4 regions of the Methylobacterium carpenticola genome follow, and region 2 is predicted to be linked to each of the others. Evidence: predicted binding sites of a transcription regulator. Region 2 holds the regulator's gene; each other region holds the start of a gene.
What was found. Region 2 encodes LexA, which represses DNA repair genes until DNA is damaged. Its sites were predicted from a motif close to TGTTCNNNNTGTGTTCNG; they were not measured.

Region 1: the regulator LexA is predicted to act here: its motif matches at 3,305-3,322, upstream of ACE101_RS30180 (ATP-dependent helicase).
Region 3: the regulator LexA is predicted to act here: its motif matches at 2,169-2,186, upstream of ACE101_RS24245 (PA0069 family radical SAM protein).
Region 4: the regulator LexA is predicted to act here: its motif matches at 2,461-2,478, upstream of uvrA (excinuclease ABC subunit UvrA).

The regions. Positions count from the first base shown of each region.
Region 1 is NZ_JBHZEO010000001.1:6,518,953-6,523,719, forward strand. It holds gene ACE101_RS30175 (PhoH family protein) at 1-571, opposite strand, end outside; gene ACE101_RS30180 (ATP-dependent helicase) at 954-3,293, opposite strand; gene ACE101_RS30185 (hypothetical protein) at 3,553-3,801, shown strand; gene ygfZ (CAF17-like 4Fe-4S cluster assembly/insertion protein YgfZ) at 3,826-4,674, opposite strand.
Region 2 is NZ_JBHZEO010000001.1:6,179,438-6,184,204, reverse strand. It holds gene ACE101_RS28655 (zinc-finger domain-containing protein) at 125-382, shown strand; gene ACE101_RS28650 (FAD-dependent monooxygenase) at 405-1,619, shown strand; tRNA gene ACE101_RS28645 (tRNA-Leu) at 1,654-1,739, shown strand; gene ACE101_RS28640 (hypothetical protein) at 1,948-2,307, shown strand; gene lexA (transcriptional repressor LexA) at 2,503-3,225, shown strand; gene ACE101_RS28630 (HD-GYP domain-containing protein) at 3,786-4,767, shown strand, end outside.
Region 3 is NZ_JBHZEO010000001.1:5,213,955-5,218,721, reverse strand. It holds gene ypfJ (KPN_02809 family neutral zinc metallopeptidase) at 1-529, shown strand, start outside; gene moaB (molybdenum cofactor biosynthesis protein B) at 540-1,088, shown strand; gene ACE101_RS24250 (hypothetical protein) at 1,605-2,108, opposite strand; gene ACE101_RS24245 (PA0069 family radical SAM protein) at 2,220-3,338, shown strand; gene ACE101_RS24240 (hypothetical protein) at 3,414-3,695, shown strand; gene ACE101_RS24235 (LysR substrate-binding domain-containing protein) at 3,717-4,616, opposite strand; gene bioB (biotin synthase BioB) at 4,730-4,767, shown strand, end outside.
Region 4 is NZ_JBHZEO010000001.1:4,196,481-4,201,247, reverse strand. It holds gene lhpI (bifunctional Delta(1)-pyrroline-2-carboxylate/Delta(1)-piperideine-2-carboxylate reductase) at 1-493, opposite strand, end outside; gene ACE101_RS19655 (LapA family protein) at 500-832, opposite strand; gene ACE101_RS19650 (integration host factor subunit beta) at 877-1,197, opposite strand; gene sppA (signal peptide peptidase SppA) at 1,271-2,239, opposite strand; gene uvrA (excinuclease ABC subunit UvrA) at 2,597-4,767, shown strand, end outside.

The DNA.
Region 1 (4,767 bases), 340 kb from region 2:
GCAGGTCGGTCTGCGACACGTCGCCGTTGATGATGACCTGGCAATCGTCGCCGATGCGGGTCAAGAACATCTTGATCTCGGCCGGGGTGGTGTTCTGGGCCTCGTCGAGGATCACGAGGCAGTTCTTGAAGGTGCGGCCGCGCATCACCTCGAAGGGGACGATCTCGATGTCGCCGGCTTTCAGCGCGATGTCGAAGGCGCCGGCGCCCATGCGCTCCTTCATGGTCTCCGTGAGCGGAGCCACCCAGGGAGCGATCTTCTCTTCAAGGGAACCGGGGAAGTAGCCGAGGGAGCGTCCGGAGGGGACGTTGGGCCGGGTGATCACCACTTTGGCGATGCGGCGCTGCCTCAGAAGATCCGCAGCACGTGTGCCGGCAATGTAAGTCTTGCCGGTGCCGGCGGGGCCGAGAACGATGACTTGGGAATGGGAACCGAGGGCTTCGAGGTATTCGGCCTGACGGGCCGTCATGGGTTGGATCGGCGGCGGATTGCGCTCCTCCTCGAACCGGGTGCGGTGCATCCTGATCGGGCGATCTTCGACCAGTTCAAGTCGTGCGCGTCGTCTCTTCATAGATCAACACTCCCACTGGACTTGCGGTGCCGCTGTATCGTGTGCCCTCGTGTGTCCCAAACCTCCTTCTGTGCCGCTCAGCGACTTAATTCCCGCGGGTTCGAACGGGTTCCACATTCGATCGACGTTGGCGGTGGACAAGTCCGCTTCGGTCTCCCCAACGGTATGCCGACAATCCTTGCCCAGCAATTCCCGTACCGCGGCGCAAAAGGCGCTTTTCGCAGTTGCCAAGATTAGCTGAAGGGCTGTGTCTCAAACCACACAGGACAGGCGGCCGGGATGCGGTCCGGAGGCGAGCCGGAGAGGCCTGCACGGTCCCCGGCCCGGATGACGGCATCCGCAAGATCGCGACCTCCGCTCTCCTGACGCAGCGGCAGGCTGCTCAGACCGGTTGGACGAAACTGTCGAGAACCATCTTCTGGCCGGCCTTGTCGAAGTCAACGGTGAGCTTGTTGCCGTCGACCGCCGCCACCGAGCCAGGCCCGAATTTGGTGTGGAAGACGCGCGCTCCGGTTGCGTAATGCGACGCCGTCCCGGTGGATTTGGCCACCAGGGTGCCCTCGATCTGGGCCGGCCCGGAGCGGCCGCCGCGGGGCGATCCGCCGAATCGGTCGCGGCCGGCGGTGTTGGCCTGGGCCCGCTGCCAGCCCGGCGTCGCGTAGGAGGAGCCGAACGGCGTCGGCTGCCGGTCGAAGCGCGAGGGGCCCTGCGAGAAGTTCGCCGGCGCCTCGATCACCGCGACGCTGCCCTCCGGCAACTCGTCGATGAAGCGGCTCGGCAGGGTCGAGGACCACAGGCCGTGGATGCGCCGGTTCACCGCGAAGGAGATCTTGGCGCGTTTGCGGGCACGGGTGAGGCCCACATGGGCAAGGCGCCGCTCCTCCTCCAGCCCCGCCCGGCCGCTCTCGTCGAGGGCGCGCTGATTCGGAAACAGCCCGTCCTCCCAGCCCGGCAGGAAGACCGTATCGAATTCGAGCCCCTTGGCGGCGTGCAGGGTCATCAGGCTGACGCGCTCGCCGCCCTCGGCCTCGTTGGCGTCCATCACCAGCGCGATGTGCTCGAGGAAGGAGGGCAGGTCCGGGAACTCCTCGAGGGAGCGCACCAGTTCCTTCAGGTTCTCCAGGCGGCCCGCCGCATCGGCGGTCCGCTCCTTCTGCCACATCTCCGTGTAGCCGGATTCCTCCAGGATCGTCTGCGCCACCTCCGCGTGCGGCTGGGTCTCCAAGAGCTTCGCCCAGCGGGCGAAGCTCTGCACCAGGGCGCGCAGGGTCGAGCGGGGCTTGGGCTTCAGCTCCTCCGTCTCGACGATCAGGCGGGCGGCGTGGAAGAGCGGCACCGCCTGCCGCCGGGCCAGCGCGTGGAGCGATTGCAGGGTCGCGTCACCGAGGCCGCGCTTGGGCGTGTTGATGATCCGCTCGAAGGCGAGGTCGTCGACCGGATTGGCGGTGAGGCGCAGGTAGCCGAGCGCGTCGCGCACCTCCGCCCGCTCGTAGAAGCGCGGGCCGCCGATCACCCGGTAGGCGAGGCCGAGCTGGACGAAGCGGTCCTCGACCTCGCGCATCTGGGCGGAGGTCCGCACCAGCACGGCGATCTGCGACAGGGGATGGCCCTTGGTCTGAAGACCCTCGATGGTCTCGCCGATGAGGCGCGCCTCCTCCTCCGAATCCCAGGCGCCCGTGACGGTGACGGGCTCGCCCGCGCCGGCCTCCGTGCGCAGGGTTTTGCCGAGCCGGCCTTCGTTGCGGGCGATCAGGGTCGAGGCCGCCGCCAGGATGTGGCCCGTGGAGCGGTAGTTGCGCTCGAGCCGCACCACCACGGCGCCCGGGAAGTCGTGCTCGAAGCGCAGGATGTTGTCGACCTCGGCGCCGCGCCAGCCGTAGATCGACTGGTCGTCGTCGCCCACGCAGCAGACGTTGCGGCGCCCCTGGGCGAGCAGCCGCAGCCAGAGATACTGCGCGACGTTGGTGTCCTGGTACTCGTCGACGAGGATGTAGCGGAAGCGGTCCTGATAGCCGGTGAGGATGTCCGGGTTCTCGCGCCACAGCTTCAGGCAGAGCAGCAGCAGGTCGCCGAAATCCACCGCGTTGAGGGTGGCGAGCCGCGCCTGATAGGCGGCGTAGAGCTGGCCGCCCTTGCCGAAGCCGAAAGCCCCTGCTTCCCCGGCCGGCACCTGATCGGGGAGCAGGCCGCGGTTCTTCCAGCCGTCGATGGCCTGGGCGAGGCCGCGGGCGGGCCAGCGTTTCTCGTCGATATTGGCCGCCTCGATCACCTGCTTGAGCAGGCGGAGCTGGTCGTCCGTGCCGAGGATCGTGAAGTCGGACCTGAGGCCGACGAGTTCGGCGTGGCGGCGCAGGATCTTGGTGCCGATGGCGTGGAAGGTGCCGAGCCACGGCATGCCCTCGCCCGCCGCACCGATCAGCGTGCCGATGCGCTCCTTCATCTCCCGGGCGGCCTTGTTGGTGAAGGTCACGGCCAGGATGTCGAAGGGCCGGGCGCGGCCGATGGCGATGAGGTGGGCGATGCGGGTGGTGAGCACGCGCGTCTTGCCGGTGCCCGCGCCGGCGAGCACGAGAACCGGGCCCTCCGTTGCCTCGACGGCGCGGCGCTGCTCCGGGTTCAGACCCTCCAGATAACCGGCGCTCGGAGGCGCCACGGCGGCGCGGGCACGGGCGGCGATCGAGGTGGGAGCGGGGGCGTCGGCCCCGGCGGCTTCACGAGTCATGGCGCCATCACTGGACCAAAACGCGAACGGCGTCGAGGGCACGGGGCGCAAGCGAGGGTCGCGGCGACGCGAGCGTCGTGGAGGCGATTGGCGGCGCCCGAGGCCGGGCAGGAGGAGGCCGAGCAGGAAACCGGGCCACGCGCTTCGGAGCGCGTGCCCCGGGCCGGTGACCGAGCGCCGCAGGGTCGTGCGCGCGGGAACCTGGCGCTGGTGCGCCGCTTCCCCATTTCAAGAGCAGTCTCTGCCCCTTGGAGTTCCCATGCGCATCCATGCCCTTCTGATCCTCGCCGCCGCGGTCGCGGCGACGCCGGTTCTCGCTCAGAGCCAGCGCTCGATCAGCCGCTCGGAGCGGACGGTCGACGGCCTCAACGATTCGATGAACACGCGCAGCCAGCTGCGCGAGATCCAGCAGCAGAACCGGTTCGAGCAGAACCAGCTTCAGGGCCAGATCCGGCGCAGCGAGACGATGCCCGTGGCCCCGCCGCCGGTCATCGGCCGCCCGTACTGACGCCGGCGCGGAGCCGGTGGCGGCTCACGCCGTCCCGGGCACCGCGAAGGTCGCGAAAGCGGGCCTGCCCACCGCGACGGGGATCCCGCCGGCCTCGATGGTCTCCCCGGCCGCGACCGCGTCGCCCAGCCGGTCGAGGCGCAGGAGCCCGAGGCCGCGGTCTCCCGCGGCGCTGCCGGTCTGGCCGAGCGCCTTCGCCCCGGCCGTGACCGGGGTTCCGGCGGCCGGGGCCGTGCCGCCCGGATAATGCAGCGGAACCACGCGGGTGCGCGCCGTGCCGCGGTGCTGCATCCGCGACACAACCTCCTGGCCCACGTAGCAGCCCTTGCGGAAGTCGAGGCCGCCGAGTTGGTCCATCAGGGCCTCGTGCGGGAAGGCGTCGCCGAGGGCGAAATCCGCTCCGCTCTCCGGCACGCCGAGGGCGATGCGGTGCACGGCGAAATCCTCCGCCGCCGCGTCCGGCGCCGGTCCCTCCCCTGCCGGCGCGTTGAGCCGCCAGCCGAGGCCCGGCGCCCGCCCGTCGCGCAGCCACGCGCCCGCGGGCTCCGGTCCCCGAGGATCCGTTCCCCAGGCGGCGAAGACCCGCAGCGGCGTCTCGGCGAGCGTGACCTTGGCGCGCAGGCGATAGAGCGTGAGCCGCCGGATCAGGTCCGGCAGGACCGCGCGCGGCGCGTCGAGGTGGAACCCTTCCGCCGTGCGGCTGAGAAGGAAGTCGAACAGGATCTTGCCCTGCGGCGTGAGCAGCGCGCCGAGCCGCGCCTCGCCCGCGGGCAGGCTCTCGACGTTGCAGGTGACGAGGCCCTGGAGGAAGCCGGCCGCGTCGTCTCCGGCGATGGCCAGCACGGCGCGGTCCGGCAGGGAAGCGATGGGCATGGACACGTCCTTCTCGGCCGGCGGCCCGGCTTGAACCTCCGGCGGGCCTGACATAAGCCGCCGGTCGGCCGCCCTCAATCGGCCCTGCGACGG
Region 2 (4,767 bases):
GCGGCCGATTTCGGCCAAAGCGGGACGATGCGCGCCGGCAGGGCGACGACCGGCCCCCTAGGCGCCCCGTCCGCGAGGGGGTAGAGGGGGCGCGAGAGAGCCAAGCTCCAGCAGGATCCCCGCGATGGCAGACAAGGCGGTACCCCACTTCCACAACCAGGACGGCGTGCGCGTCATCCATGTGGGCTCCAAGGAGTTCATGTGCATCGGGGCGCTGCCGCCCTTCGACCATCCGCACGTGTTCCTCGACATGGGCGCGGAGAGCGAGATCATCTGCCAGTACTGCTCCACGCTGTACCGCTACCGCTCCGACCTGAAGCCCGGCACCGCCGACCCGGCCGCCTCCGTGTGGGACGACCGCGCCCGTCTAGCTGCCGAATAAGGTCTTGCCGCCGAACAAGGCCTTGCCGCCGAACAGGCCCGTCCCCGACCGGCCGGGCCTGCGGGTCGCGATCGCCGGGGCGGGCATCGGCGGCCTCACCGCGGCGCTCGCCCTCGCCGCGCGCGGCCACACGGTGACGCTCGCCGAGCGGCGCACGGCCTTCAGCGAGGTCGGCGCCGGCCTGCAGCTCTCGCCCAATGCGAGCCGGATCCTCACCGATCTCGGCCTCGGGCCGTCCCTGCGCCGGGTGGCGACTGAGCCGTCCGGCGTACGCATCCGCGCGCTCGCGAGCGGCCGGCAGATCGGCGAGGTGGCGCTCGGTGCGGCCATGCGCGAGCGCTTCGGCGCACCCTACCTCGTGATCCATCGCGCCGACCTGCAGACGATCCTCCTCGACGCGGTGCGCAGCCGGCCGGGCATCCGGCTCCTGGTCGGGCGCAGCGCCGCCGGCTTCGCCGAGACCCGGGAGGGCGCGAGCCTGACGGTGACGAGCGAGAGCGGACGCATCGAGACGCTCTCCGCCGACCTCGTCGTGGCGGCGGACGGGATCCGCTCGGCCCTGCGGGCGCATCTCGACCGCCGCCGGCTGATGCCGGTCGGGGAGGCGGCGTGGCGTGCCACCCTGCCGCGCGATCGCGCCCCGGCCGCCCTCCAGGGGGATGAGACCGGCCTCTGGCTCGGGCGCGGCCGGCACGTGGTGCATTACCCGGTCGCTGGCGGCGAGCGCATCAACCTCGTGGCCGTGCTGCCCCAGGCGGAGGAGGAGCCGGACTGGAGCGCTCCCGGCGATCCGGCGCGCCTGCGCGCCGCCTTCGCGGACGCGGCGGCCCCGCTCGCCGAACTCCTGCGCGTGCCGGATACGTGGCTGGTCTGGACCCTGGCGGACCGCCGGGTCGCCGCCCCGATGGCGCGCGGGCGCCTCGCTCTCCTGGGCGACGCCGCCCATCCGGTGATGCCGTATCTCGCGCAGGGGGCGGCGCTCGCGATCGAGGACGCGGCGGTGCTGGCGGCCTGCCTGTCGGATGGGGCCGTACCGGCCGCGCTCGCCGCCTACACGGCCGCGCGCGCGCCGCGCGCCCGGGCGATCCAATCGCAGGCGCGCCGCAACGGGCGGATCTACCACGCGGGCGGCGTGATGGCGGCGGGACGGGATCTCGTGATGGGCCGGCTCGGCCCCGCCCGGATGACCGAGCGCTACGCGTGGCTCTACGGCTGGCAGCCGGTTTCCGACGCTTGATCTTCCGCCCGTCGTCGGGGTAACCCGGGGCGGCGCGGACGTGGCGGAATCGGTAGACGCACGAGACTTAAAATCTTGCGACCTCTGGTCGTGCGGGTTCGAGTCCCGCCGTCCGCACCAGCCGTTCCGGGGGTGGCTGACCCGCGAGGGCCGGCAGCGGCACGAGCAAAACCGCCGGTTACACAAAGAGATGGCCAACGACACGGCTTGCGTAGCTCCGAGCCGGGTGCCGTGCTAGGCTCGGTGACGGGAGAGATCCGAGACCAGCCGGGGTGGCGTGATGGATGTCGGCGCACTTCTCGCAGATGTCCGCCGCTGGATCGTCGCCATGGAGATGCGGTCGGCGGCCCAGGCCGCCCGGGTGACCGCCCTGAATCGCGCCGGCGCGGATGCGACGGAGGCCGAACGCCAGCTCTGGCTGTCGATCGACGCGTTGACGGTGCTGCGCGTCGAGCTGTGGGCGCTCCAGGGCGCTCAGGGCGCCGCCGCACCTGCACGGGCCACCGACGAGGATCGCGAGTTGCTCAGCCAGGCGGTCGCGGACGCGGAGGCGCGCCGCGCCATGCGCGACCTGGCGCTGGGCTTCGACGCCGAGGAGGATCTGCGCCTGCTGCGGAACCTCGACGAGGAACTCGTCGCCCTCGTCCGCGCCCGGATCCGGCTTCAGGACCTTCAAGCCGAGTCCTGACCGGCCCGCAAGGGGCGCATATCCGGCTCGCTGCCGTTCGACCGGAGGTCACGGCAGCGAGGCTTGGCAGGCTCCGGATCGAAGAACTCCCACCGCTCCGGCCCGGTACACCCGCTTGCGGAACACTTGAGGAACGCCTAACATGTTCGCGATTTGTTTCGTATCGCGCACCGGCGCAGGCGATGAGAATATCCCATGCTCACCCGTAAGCAGTTGGACCTGCTCCGCTTCATCCAGCAGCGGATGCGCGAGACCGGCGTCCCGCCGTCCTTCGACGAGATGAAGGACGCCCTCGACCTCAAGTCCAAATCCGGCATCCACCGGCTGATCACCGCCCTGGAGGAGCGCGGCTTCCTGCGGCGCCTGCCGAACCGGGCCCGCGCCATCGAGGTGATCCGCATCCCGGATGCGGTGGCGGCCCAGTCGGCCGAGGTGGTGCGCTTCACGCCGAGCGTGGTGGAGGGCGGCCGGGCCGGCGCGCCTGCGGCCAAGCCCGCTCCGATCACAGCCTCGTTCGTGCCCGACGATGGCGGGCGCTCGGTGAGCATCCCGGTGATGGGGCGGATCGCCGCCGGTACGCCGATCTCGGCGATCCAGAGCCAGAGCCGCGTGGTGGCGATGTCGCCGGACTTCCTGGCCGGCGGCGAGCATTACGCGCTCGAGGTGCGCGGCGATTCGATGGTTGAGGCCGGGATCCTCGACGGGGATCTCGTGGTCATCCGCCGTCAGGACACCGCGAATACCGGCGACATCGTGGTGGCCCTGATCGACGACGAGGAGGCCACCCTCAAGCGCCTGCGCCGCCGCGGCTCCTCCATCGCCCTTGAGGCGGCGAACCCGGCCTACGAGACCCGGGTGCTCGGTCCGGACCGCGTCCGCATCCAGGGCCGCCTCGTCAGCCTCATCCGCAAGTACTGAGCGCGCCCCGGGCCTGCGGCCGCCCTCCAGATCGCGACCTCCGGCGATCCGGGCGCTCGAAGTGCAGGGTCGCGTGAGCGGACCTCCTCGAGCAGCCCGGACAAGGGCCGAAGCCGGCTCCGCGGGCATCCCGGCCGGCGAGATCCCGACGCACCCGGACCTGCTCGCCCGCGTTCAAAGCCGTCGATCCGGTCATGGATGAATGCATTGACGTTGAGAGATTCCGCTCGCGGTGAGCAATCCCGTGATCAAGGATACTCAACGGCATCGGCACATCGGGAAACACCGCCGCAAGCGAGCGGTATGGGAGCCGCCACGCGTTGAACCTGGCCGGCGATGAGGCCACGCCATGGCTCGGCAGACATTGCTCGGGCCGATGATGCGATGGTGGCGCAGACGGTCTTACGAGGACTGCGCGGCGACGGCGCTGTTTCAACAGTTTCAGGCAGTCGACCGCATTTCCCAAACGGAATGTTTAACCCGTCTGATGAAGACTCCGATCGCGAGCGGTGAGAGGCTTGGTGCTGCGCCCGCGTCGGAAGGACCAGCCGGGATACGCCATGCGGGACGAGTTCATCCTGCTGATCACCGACAGAGCGAGCGAGATCAGCGATCTCGCGGCCGCCTTCGCGCGTCTTCTGCCCTGCATCGCGCTGCTCCCGGGCGAGGGCCTGCCGCTGGGTCGGTGCCGGGCGGTCGTCCTCGACCTCGCCCCCGGCAACCCGTCAGCCATGGCGGGAATCCTGTCGGCCGTGACCGGCATGCGCGCCCGCGGCACGCCGTGCCTCTGCCTCGCCCGGGATCTCCGGCCGCATTCCATCGCGCAGGCCCAGGCCCTCGGGGCGAGCCAGGTGCTCCCTGCCTCCACCCCGATCGCCGACCTCGTGACGGCCCTGCTCACGCTCCTGCGGATCGACGCGATGGCTCGCGCGGCCGAGCCGCTCCGGGCGGTCCGTGACCAGGCGGTGGAAGCCAAGGCCCGCGTCACGCGCATCTTTCGGGCCGCCACGGAGGGCGAAGCGCTGAGCCAGGACGACGTCGAGACCGGGACGCGGATCATCCTCGACGCCATGGCCGATAGCGGGATCCGGGTGTGGCTCGATACGATCTGGGCTCACGAGATCGGGGTCTACCAGCACTCCCTCGGCGTCGCCGGGTATGCCTGCGCCTTCGCCGTCCAGCTCGGCTTCCGGCGCCGCGATCAGGAGCGGCTGGTGCGGGCCGCGCTTCTCCACGACATCGGCAAGGCCCGCATCCCCCGGGCCATCCTCAACAAGCCGGCGGCGCTCTCCGGCGAGGAGATGGCCGTGATGAGGGCGCATCCGGCAATCGGCGCGGAGCTGCTGGCCGATCAGGGCGGCTTCGATCCCGAGATCCTCGACGTGGTGCGGCATCATCACGAGATGCTCGACGGCTCCGGCTACCCGGATGGGCTGCGCGGGGCGCAGATCAGCGACATCGTCCGACTCGCGACGATCTGCGACATCTACTCGGCGCTTACCGAGCGGCGGCCCTACCGGGCGCCGATGGCGGCCGCCGAAG
Region 3 (4,767 bases), 970 kb from region 2:
GGGCGGCACACGCAGCGCCTGCGGCGCCGCCCGGGCCGCGATGGGGCCGTTCTACTGCCCGCTCGACAAGAAGGTCTATCTCGACACGACCTTCTTCAAGGAGATGGAGCAGAAGTTCCGGGTGAAGGGCGACTTCGCCTACGCCTACGTGATCGCCCACGAGGTCGGCCACCACGTGCAGGACGTGCTCGGCATCCTGGGCAAGGTGCAGAAGCGGCAGCAGCAGGTGGACGAGCGCACCGCCAACCAGCTCTCCGTGCGCGTCGAGCTGATGGCCGATTGCCTCGCGGGCGTCTGGGCCAAGAACTCGGACGACCGCTTCAACGCCCTGGAGCAGGGCGACATCGAGGAGGCGATGGCGGCCGCCAACGCGATCGGCGACGACCGCCTGCAGAAGCAGAGCCAGGGCTACGTGGTGCCGGATTCCTTCACGCACGGCTCCTCGGCGCAGCGCATGCGCTGGTTCCAGACCGGCTTCCGCAGCGGCCAGACGCAATCCTGCGACACGTTCCGGGCGGCGCAGCTGTAGGAGGCGGCCCATGGCCCTCGACACCGCCCGCCCCTTCGTCCCGCTCCGGATCGCGGTGCTCACCGTCTCGGACACCCGCACGCTCGCCGACGACCGCTCCGGCGACACGCTCGCCGGACGCCTGACCGAGGCCGGGCACGCGCTGGCCGCCCGGGCGATCGTGCCGGACGACGTCGAGGCCATCCGGGGCCAGGTGCGGGCCTGGATCGCCGATCCCGGCATCGACGCGGTGATCACCACGGGGGGCACCGGCTTCACCGGGCGGGACGTCACGCCCGAGGCCCTGGAGCCCCTGTTCGAGAAGCGCATGGACGGCTTCTCGGCGATCTTCCACCGCATCTCCTACGACAAGATCGGCACCTCGACCCTGCAATCGCGCGCGACGGCCGGCGTCGCGGGGGCGACCTACATCTTCGTGCTGCCGGGTTCGCCCGGGGCCTGCCGGGACGCCTGGGACGGCATCCTCGCCGCCCAGCTCGACTACCGCCACCGGCCCTGCAACTTCGTCGAGATCATGCCGCGCCTCGACGAGCACCTGAGGCGCGGGGCCGGCGCCTGAGCGCCCTGCCCTGGCCCGTCGGCTCCCGAGGCGCTGGATGCTCTCGGCGATGCGCCGCAGCTGGCGGGCGTGCGTCTTCTCACCGTCCGGCGAGCCCCGGTCGCTCAGGATGCCGACCTCAGTCGGTGACGGGATGAGGATCGACAGGCTGACCTTGGTCGGCCCGTCCTTGTCCTCGCCGTCCCGGTTGAGGGTTGTCGATCTCGAAGGCCACGTGGACGGAGGAATCCGGCGAGGTCGCCTGGGCGCCCTTCTCGATCTCCTCGGGTGACCAGGCGTTCGGCAGCTCGACGGTCGCCAGCGGCTCCGTCGTCGGGCAGCTCGAACGGCTCGGCGGCGGCCGCGGTGGCGGCGATCGTCAGGGCGAGAGCCGCGGCGAGGAACTTCAGGCTTCCCGAGACAGCCGCTCCGGGCTGGGCCGGACCGTCCCGTCCGTCATCCCGTGCTCGGTTAGACCGTCGCCGTCCACTCGTGGCTCGGGGGAATCCACGAGGTCCCTGTGGATCGCTCCGTACGTCACTCCCGCATCAGCATCCCGTTGAGCCGGCGTACCCGCAAGCGGCCGGCGAGCGGCAGCGCCTCGCGGCGCACCACGTCGCCGGCCCGCATGGTGCGCGTGCCGGCCACCGTCTCGATGCGGGCGGCGAGGCGGTGGGGCAGCGGGGCGTGCGGGCGGCGCAGGCGGCCGAGCACGCCCTCCGGCGCCGTTCCGGCGAAGCGGTCGAGGGTGCGGATCCAGCCCTCCGCCGGCACGTCGCCGGCCTCCAGGCAGAACAGCCAGGACCGGCGCGCCACCGCCGCCGCGGCGAACCAGGGATCGGCGCCCCGCGCGACCAGGGCGGCGCCGGTCCGGTCGGCCACCAGGGCGAGGTCGCGGTCCGTGGGGTCGGCCGCCACGATCACCGCGTCGCCGACCACCCCCGCCGCCACCCCCGCCACCAGCGCCGACAGCGAATCCGCCAGTGCCTCGATGGCTTCGGGCCTGTCCGCTTGCCTGACATGAACGACGGCGGTGATCATGCGGCGGCCCTTAACCCATGCATCATCGGTCGTCCTGCCTCGATCGGCGCCACTTGCCAATGTTCACTTTTTGTTCCAGTCTTGTCCGGGGATCGGGCGGGGATCGGGATCGTGGCGGGGCAGGACGGCGGAATCCGGGGCGATCGGCGCCTGTCGGCCGCGACGCCGGCGGCCGAGCAGCGCCGCGGCCGGGGCGCGACCGCCAACCCGACCGGGCGCTTCGAGCCGGCGCGGCGCGAGGCCTTCGCGGATGGCTGGGAGCGCGACGAGGCGCTGCCGCCCCTGCGCACCGAGGTGACGATCGAGCGGGCCCGCACGATCATCACCCGCAACGACTCGCCCGACATCGGCTTCGACCGCTCGATCAACCCCTATCGCGGCTGCGAGCACGGCTGCGTCTACTGCTTCGCCCGGCCGAACCACGCCTATGCGGGGCTCTCGCCGGGGCTCGACTTCGAGACCAAGCTCTTCGCCAAGCCGAACGCCGCCGATCTGCTGACGCGGGAACTCTCGGCGAAGGGCTACCGCCCCCGGGTGATCGCCCTCGGCACGGCGACCGATCCCTACCAGCCGATCGAGCGGCGCCACCGCATCACCCGCGGGGTGCTGGAGGTGCTCGACCGTTTCAATCATCCGGTGGGGATCGTCACCAAGTCGGACCTCGTGCTGCGCGACCTCGACCTCCTGCGGAGCATGGCGGCCCGGGGCCTCGTCCGGGTGGCGCTCTCGGTGACGACCCTCGATCCGGTCCTCGCCCGCCGCATGGAGCCGCGCGCGCCGCGGCCCGAGAAGCGGCTCGCCGCGATCCGGGCCCTGGCGGATGCCGGCGTGCCCGTGATGGTGCTGATGGCGCCGGTGATCCCGGGCCTCAACGACCACGAGATCGAGGCCCTGCTCGCCCGCGCCCGCGAGGCCGGCGCCAGCGAGTGCGGCAGCGTGCTCCTGCGCCTGCCGCACGAACTCGCCGACCTCGTGCGCGACTGGTTCGCCGAGCATTATCCCGACCGCGCGGCCCGCACCTTCGCGCTCCTCGCCGAGGCCCGGGGCGGGCAGGTCTACGACGCCACCTTCGGCCGGCGCTTCACCGGCAGCGGCCCCTACGCGGCCCTCCTCGCGGATCGGATGCGGCAGGCGGCACGGCGCCTCGGCTACGGAGAGGGCCGCACGCCGCTGCGCACGGACCTCTTCGCCGTCCCGGTGCCGGAGGGCGGGCAGTACCGGCTGCTGTAGGGCGGCGCTCCCGCCTGATCGATCCGGAACGCCCCGCCGCCGCGGTTGTTCTCCCCACCAGCCCGGAGGAACTGCATGCGGATCGTGGCCAAGGCGTCGGTCGTCGCCGTCCTGACGCTCGCGAGCGTCGGAGCAGCGGAGGCGAAGGGCTGCATCAAGGGAGCGATCATCGGCGGGATCGCCGGCCATTATCTCGCGGAGCGCGGGGTGGTCGGCGCCGTGGCGGGCTGCCTCGCCGGCCGGGCGCTCGCCAACCGGCGGGCCCGCCGCGACATCGAGTACGGGTCCCGGGTGCGGACGCGGGATGCCGGTTACGGGCCGTCGCGGGCCTATCCCCGGCGCGACTACAGCTATTGAGTGAGGGCGGCGACGTCCCGCTCACCCCAGCTCCGCCAGCGCCGGGTCGATCCCGAGTTCCCCCGCGAGCCAGCGCGCGAAGGTGCGCAACGGCGCCCGCCGCTTGGTCGCGGCCGGGAAGACGAGGTGGTGGCCCACATAGGTCACGTCCTGCGCGCGGCCCAGCAGGGGCGCGACGAGGCGCCCGCTCGCGATCTCGCGCTCCGCCAGCAGCGGCGATTCGAGGGCGACGCCGAGCCCGTCCGCCGCCGCCGCGATGGCGAGGAAGCTGCGGTCGAAGCGCACCCCGGGGGGGCGCGGCGCCGGCAGGCCGTTGCGCGCGAACCAGAGCGGCCAGCGCACCAGCTTGTTGTCGCTCTGGATCAGGACCTGATCGAGGAGGTCGGCCGGGCTGCGGATGCGCTGGGCCCGCACCGGGTCGCAGAGCGGCATCACCGTCTCGGTGCAGAGGGGGACCACCACCAGTCCCTCGCCCCGCGGGGGGCCGTAGACGATGTCGGCGTCGAACTCGTCGGTGGTGAAGCGCGCGTAGTCCATGCCGGCGGCGAGCCGCACCTCGAAGCCCGGATGGTCGGCGAGGAAGCGGGCGAGCCGCGGGGTCAGCCACTGCGCGGCGAAGCTCGGGGCGCAGTGCAGGCGCAGCAGCTGCGGCCCGCGCGCCGCCACGAAGTCGAGCCCCCGGTGCAGCTCCTCGAAGGCGCGGCCCACATGCTCCAGCAGCACCTCGCCGGCGGGCGTCAGCGTCACCCCCTGCCCGACCCGCTCGAACAGGGCGACGCCGAGGGCCTCCTCCATCTTGCGGATCGCGTGGCTCACCGCGCTCGCTGTCAGGTTGAGCTCGGCGGCCGCCGCCTTGAAGGAGCGCCGGCGCGCGGCGGCCTCGAAGGAGCGGACGGCGGAGAGGGGGACCGGGAGCGACATGGCGCGACGATGGGCGAGATGCGCCGCCGCTGACAACCGTCGATCCGGACGGAGGACCGGATTCCCCTTCGCCCGCACATCCTCTATGCGGGACGAAAGACAAGAGGGACCCGATGAGCACCACGACCGAGCGCCCCGACGCCATCCGGCA
Region 4 (4,767 bases), 2.0 Mb from region 2:
CGAGCGCCTGCGCCGGCTCCGGCCGGCGGTTCCAGATCGCGATATCGCGCAGGGGCCGTTCCGCCGCGTGGGCGCGGATCATGAAGGGCGCCAGCGCCCCGGTGCCGACCATCAGCATGCGGCCGGTCTCCGGCCGGGCGAGATGGCGCGCCGCGAGCGCGGAGGCGCCCGCCGTGCGCCAGAGCGTCAATTGCGGCGCGTCGATCAGGGCGAGGGGCAGTCCGGTCGCCCGCTCGCTGAGCAGCACGCCCCCCTGGAAGGTGGCAAGGCCCCGCGCCGCGTTGCCGGGATGGAGCGTCAGCACCTTCACGGCGAGGTGCTCGGCGTCCCAGGCCGGCATCAGGAGCAGCGTGGCGTCGCCCGCCGGATCCGGCAGGGCGTGGAGGTGGCGGGGCGGCGCGGTCGTCTCCGCCCGGAAGGCGGCGTCGAGCGCCGCGAGCATCCGCCCGGGGGTGAGCGCGGCATCGATGTCCGCGGCGGCGATGACGCGCATGGCCGATCAGGCGCGGCTGGCGGGCGCCGGCAGGGCGCGGTTCGCCACGACGCGCAGCCGCTCGGTCTCGGTGCGCAGGCGGTCGAGCTCGCGGCTCTTCGCCCGGCGGTCGCGGCGCACCCGGCCCTCGCCGAGCCACGTGCCGCAGCCGCCTACCACGATGCCGAGGGCCACGGCGGCGAAGATCAGGGCGTAGAGCGGAACGGTCAGGCTGAAGGCCGGAACGCCCTGCGAGAACGGATCGAAGGACACCGTCACGGCCTGGCGGTTGGCCACCGCCAGCAGGACCACGAGGACAGCGATGGGAAGCAGGATCAGACCCTTGAGGAAGCGGATCATCGAACAGCCCGGGTAAGAGAACGTTTGCGGATGATTCCCGCCACTCAGGACACCTCGGCCGGCTCCCGCGATTCGGCGCCGATCCCGGCCGCGTTGAGACGCACGCGCATCTCCTTGCCGGTCTTGAACACGGGAATCGCCTTCTCGGCCACGGCAACGGCCGCGCCCGTGCGCGGGTTGCGGCCTCGCCGCGCCTCCCGGCGCTTCACCGAGAAGGCGCCGAAGCCGCGCAGCTCCACGCGGTCGCCGTGGGCGAGCGCGTCCGCGATCGTGTCGAGGATCGCATTCACGATGTTCTCGACGTCGCGCTGGTAGAGATGCGGGTTCTGCTCGGCGATCTTGAGAACGAGCTCGGACTTGATCATGAGGCGAGGTCTCGGGCGTCTCGGCGGATGATCGGGGCGCCGCGGCGCGGCGCCCACCGGGCGGATCGGAGCGTCAGGGCGTCGTCGGCGCCGCGCCCGGCCGCCACAGGGCCAGCAGGCCCCCCTGCGCGAGGCCGGCCGCTTCCTCCGTGGTGCGGCGCAGACGGCCCGCCACCCCGTCGAGGCCGAGGAGCGAGGCCGCCGAGAACAGGTCGAAGCTGCGGTCGCCGCGCGGCTTCCAGTCCCGGACCGGCAGGTCCTTGGCGACCTTGCGCTCGCGCTCCAGCCACTCCACCGCGGTCCGCTCGCCGCCGGTCTCGTCGACGAGCTTCAGCGTGACGCTCTGGCGCCCGCTGAACACGCGGCCGTCCGACACCGCGCCGAGTTCCGTCGGCGACATCTTGCGCCGCTCAGCGACGAGGTTCTTGAACCAGCCGTAGGTGTCGCCGACGATGGCCTGGAGCGCGGCCCGCGCCTCCGGCGAGGTCGGGTGGAAGCCGCTCGGCTCCGCCTTCAGGGGCGAGGATTTCACCTCCTCGACGCGCACCCCGACCTTGTCGAGGAGGCCCGAGAGGTCGGGATACTGGAACAGCACGCCGATCGAGCCCACGAGCGAGGTCTCGCGCGCCACGATGTGGTCGGCCGCGAGCGCCGTGATGTAGGCGCCCGAAGCGGCGGTGCCGTCCACGAAGGCGACGACCGGCTTCTTCTCGGCGAGCTGGCGCAGGTTGCGGAACAGCTCCTCGGACCCGGTCGTGGTGCCGCCCGGCGAGTTGATCGACACGATCACGCCCGACACGGCCGACGAGTCGCCCACCCGCTTCATCAGCTCGCGGGTCTTCTCGCTGCCGGTGATGAAGCCGTCGATGCTGATGCGGGCGATCTGCGGGGTGATGGCCGGGAACGGCCCCCGCGCTCCCGAAGCCCGCCAGCCCACCGTGCCCACCGCGACGATCAGCGCGCCGATTCCGACCACGCGCCAGAACGAGAGCTTCCGGCGCAGGGCGCGCCGGTCGAGGAGAAGTTCGGCATCGATGGCCATGCGGCGCTACTACCCTTCGTGGTCAACCGCGGCGGCGCCCCAAACCCTTGATGCAAGTCCTTGGCGCGCCTCGCTCCGCGGCGCTGTTCTACCTCCGCCGGTCGCGCAGCGGCAAGAGCGCGATGGTGGGATCACGGGGGCAATCACCGCCGTTCCGGGCCGGTGCCCCGCCCGGGGACCGGGGCGACGGCCCTCGCGGCCCTACGCGCCCCGGTTGCCGCTGTACGTATTTTGTTCTACCACGCGGGTTGGCGGGAGCCGTCGACGCTCCCATCTTCGACCGGTCCGACCCGGCCTGGACCTTGCCAGAATCCGGCCGGACGCCCCCTCCCCTCCGGCTGCGCTGCGAGCCTCCGCATGGCCCCTCTCGATTCGCTCTTCGACCGCGCCGCGGAGCGCCGGGTCATCGCGGTGCGCGGCGCCCGCGAGCACAACCTCAAGAACGTCGATCTCGTCGTTCCGCGCGACAAGCTCGTGGTTTTCACCGGGCTGTCGGGTTCGGGCAAGTCGTCGCTCGCCTTCGACACCATCTATGCGGAGGGGCAGCGCCGCTACGTCGAGTCGCTCTCGGCCTATGCGCGCCAGTTCCTGGAGATGATGGCCAAGCCCGACGTCGACCAGATCGACGGATTGTCGCCCGCCATCTCCATCGAGCAGAAGACCACCTCGAAGAACCCGCGCTCGACGGTCGGGACGGTCACCGAGATCTACGACTACATGCGCCTCCTGTGGGCGCGGGTCGGCATCCCCTACTCGCCCGCGACCGGGCTGCCGATCGAGAGCCAGACCGTGTCGCAGATGGTCGACCGGGTGCTGGCCCTGCCGGAGAAGACCCGCGCCTATCTCCTCGCGCCGGTGGTGCGCGGGCGCAAGGGCGAGTACCGCCGGGAGATCGCCGAATTCCAGAAGAAGGGCTTCCAGCGGCTGCGCGTCGACGGCGAGTACTATCCGATCGACGACGTGCCGAAGCTCGACAAGAAGCTGAAGCACGACATCGACGTGGTGGTCGACCGGATCGTGGTGCGGCCCGACATGGCCTCGCGGCTGGCCGAGTCCTTCGAGACCGCGCTCGAACTGGCCGACGGCATCGCGGTGATCGAGCTCGCCGACGCCCCCGAGGGCGGGCCGGCCCCGGAGCCGATCGTGTTCTCGTCGCGCTTCGCCTGCCCGGTCTCGGGCTTCACCATCCCGGAGATCGAGCCGCGGCTGTTCTCCTTCAACAACCCGTTCGGCGCCTGCCCGACCTGCGGCGGCATCGGGCACGAGATGCGCATCGACCCGACGCTGGTGATCGCCGACGAGGCCCTGAGCCTCGATCGCGGCGCCATCGCGCCCTGGGCGAAATCCACCTCCCCCTATTACGGCCAGACCCTCGACGCGCTGTCGCGCCACTATCGCTTCCGCACCGACGTGCCCTGGGCCAAGCTCACCGCCGCCGCCCGGCAGGTGGTGCTGTTCGGCTCGGACGGCGAGGCGATCCGGTTCTCCTACAATGACGGCCTGCGCGCCTACGAGGTGTCGAAGCCCTTCGAGGGCGTCGTGCCCAACCTGGAGCGGCGCTACCGCGAGACCGAGAGCGACACCGCCCGCGAGGACATCGCCCGCTTCATGGCGGAGACGCCCTGCCATGCCTGCGGCGGCAAGCGCCTGAAGCCGGAGGCCCTCGCGGTCAAGGTCGGCATGCGCGACATCGCCGAGGCGGCCGCGCTCTCGGTGCGCGACGCCCATGGCTGGTTCTCGGACCTGCCGGCGCAGCTGAGCGCGAAGCAGAACGAGATCGCGTCGCGCATCCTCAAGGAGATCCGCGACCGCCTGACCTTCCTGGTCGATGTCGGCCTCGAATACCTGACGCTCGCCCGCGGCTCGGGCTCGCTCTCGGGCGGCGAGAGCCAACGCATCCGCCTCGCCTCGCAGATCGGCTCGGGGCTCACCGGCGTGCTCTACGTCCTCGACGAGCCGTCGATCGGCCTGCATCAGCGGGACAACGAGCGTCTGCTCGGCACCCTCCGGCGGCTGCGCGACCTCGGCAATTCGGTGATCGTGGTCGAGCACGACGAGGACGCGATCCTCCAGGCCGATTACGTGGTGGATGTCGGGCCGGGCGCCGGCATCCATGGCGGCCAGATCGTGGCGCAGGGCACCCCGCAGGAGCTGCTCGCCGACCCGAACTCGCTCACCGCGAAGTACCTGACCGGCGAATTGTCGGTGCGGATGCCCGCCGCCCGGCGGCGCTTCCGCAAGGACAAGGTACTGCGGCTCGTCGGCGCCCGCGGCAACAACCTCAAGGACGTGACCACCGAGATCCCGCTCGGCACCTTCACCTGCGTGACCGGCGTGTCGGGCGGCGGCAAGTCGACGCTCGTCATCGACACGCTCTACAAGGCGGTGGCCCGCAAGCTGAACGGCGCCCTGGAGCATCCGGCGCCGTTCGAGCGCATCGAGGGCCTCGAATTCCTCGACAAGGTCATCGACATCGACCAATCGCCGATCGGCCGCACGCCGCGCTCGAACCCCGCCACCTATATCGG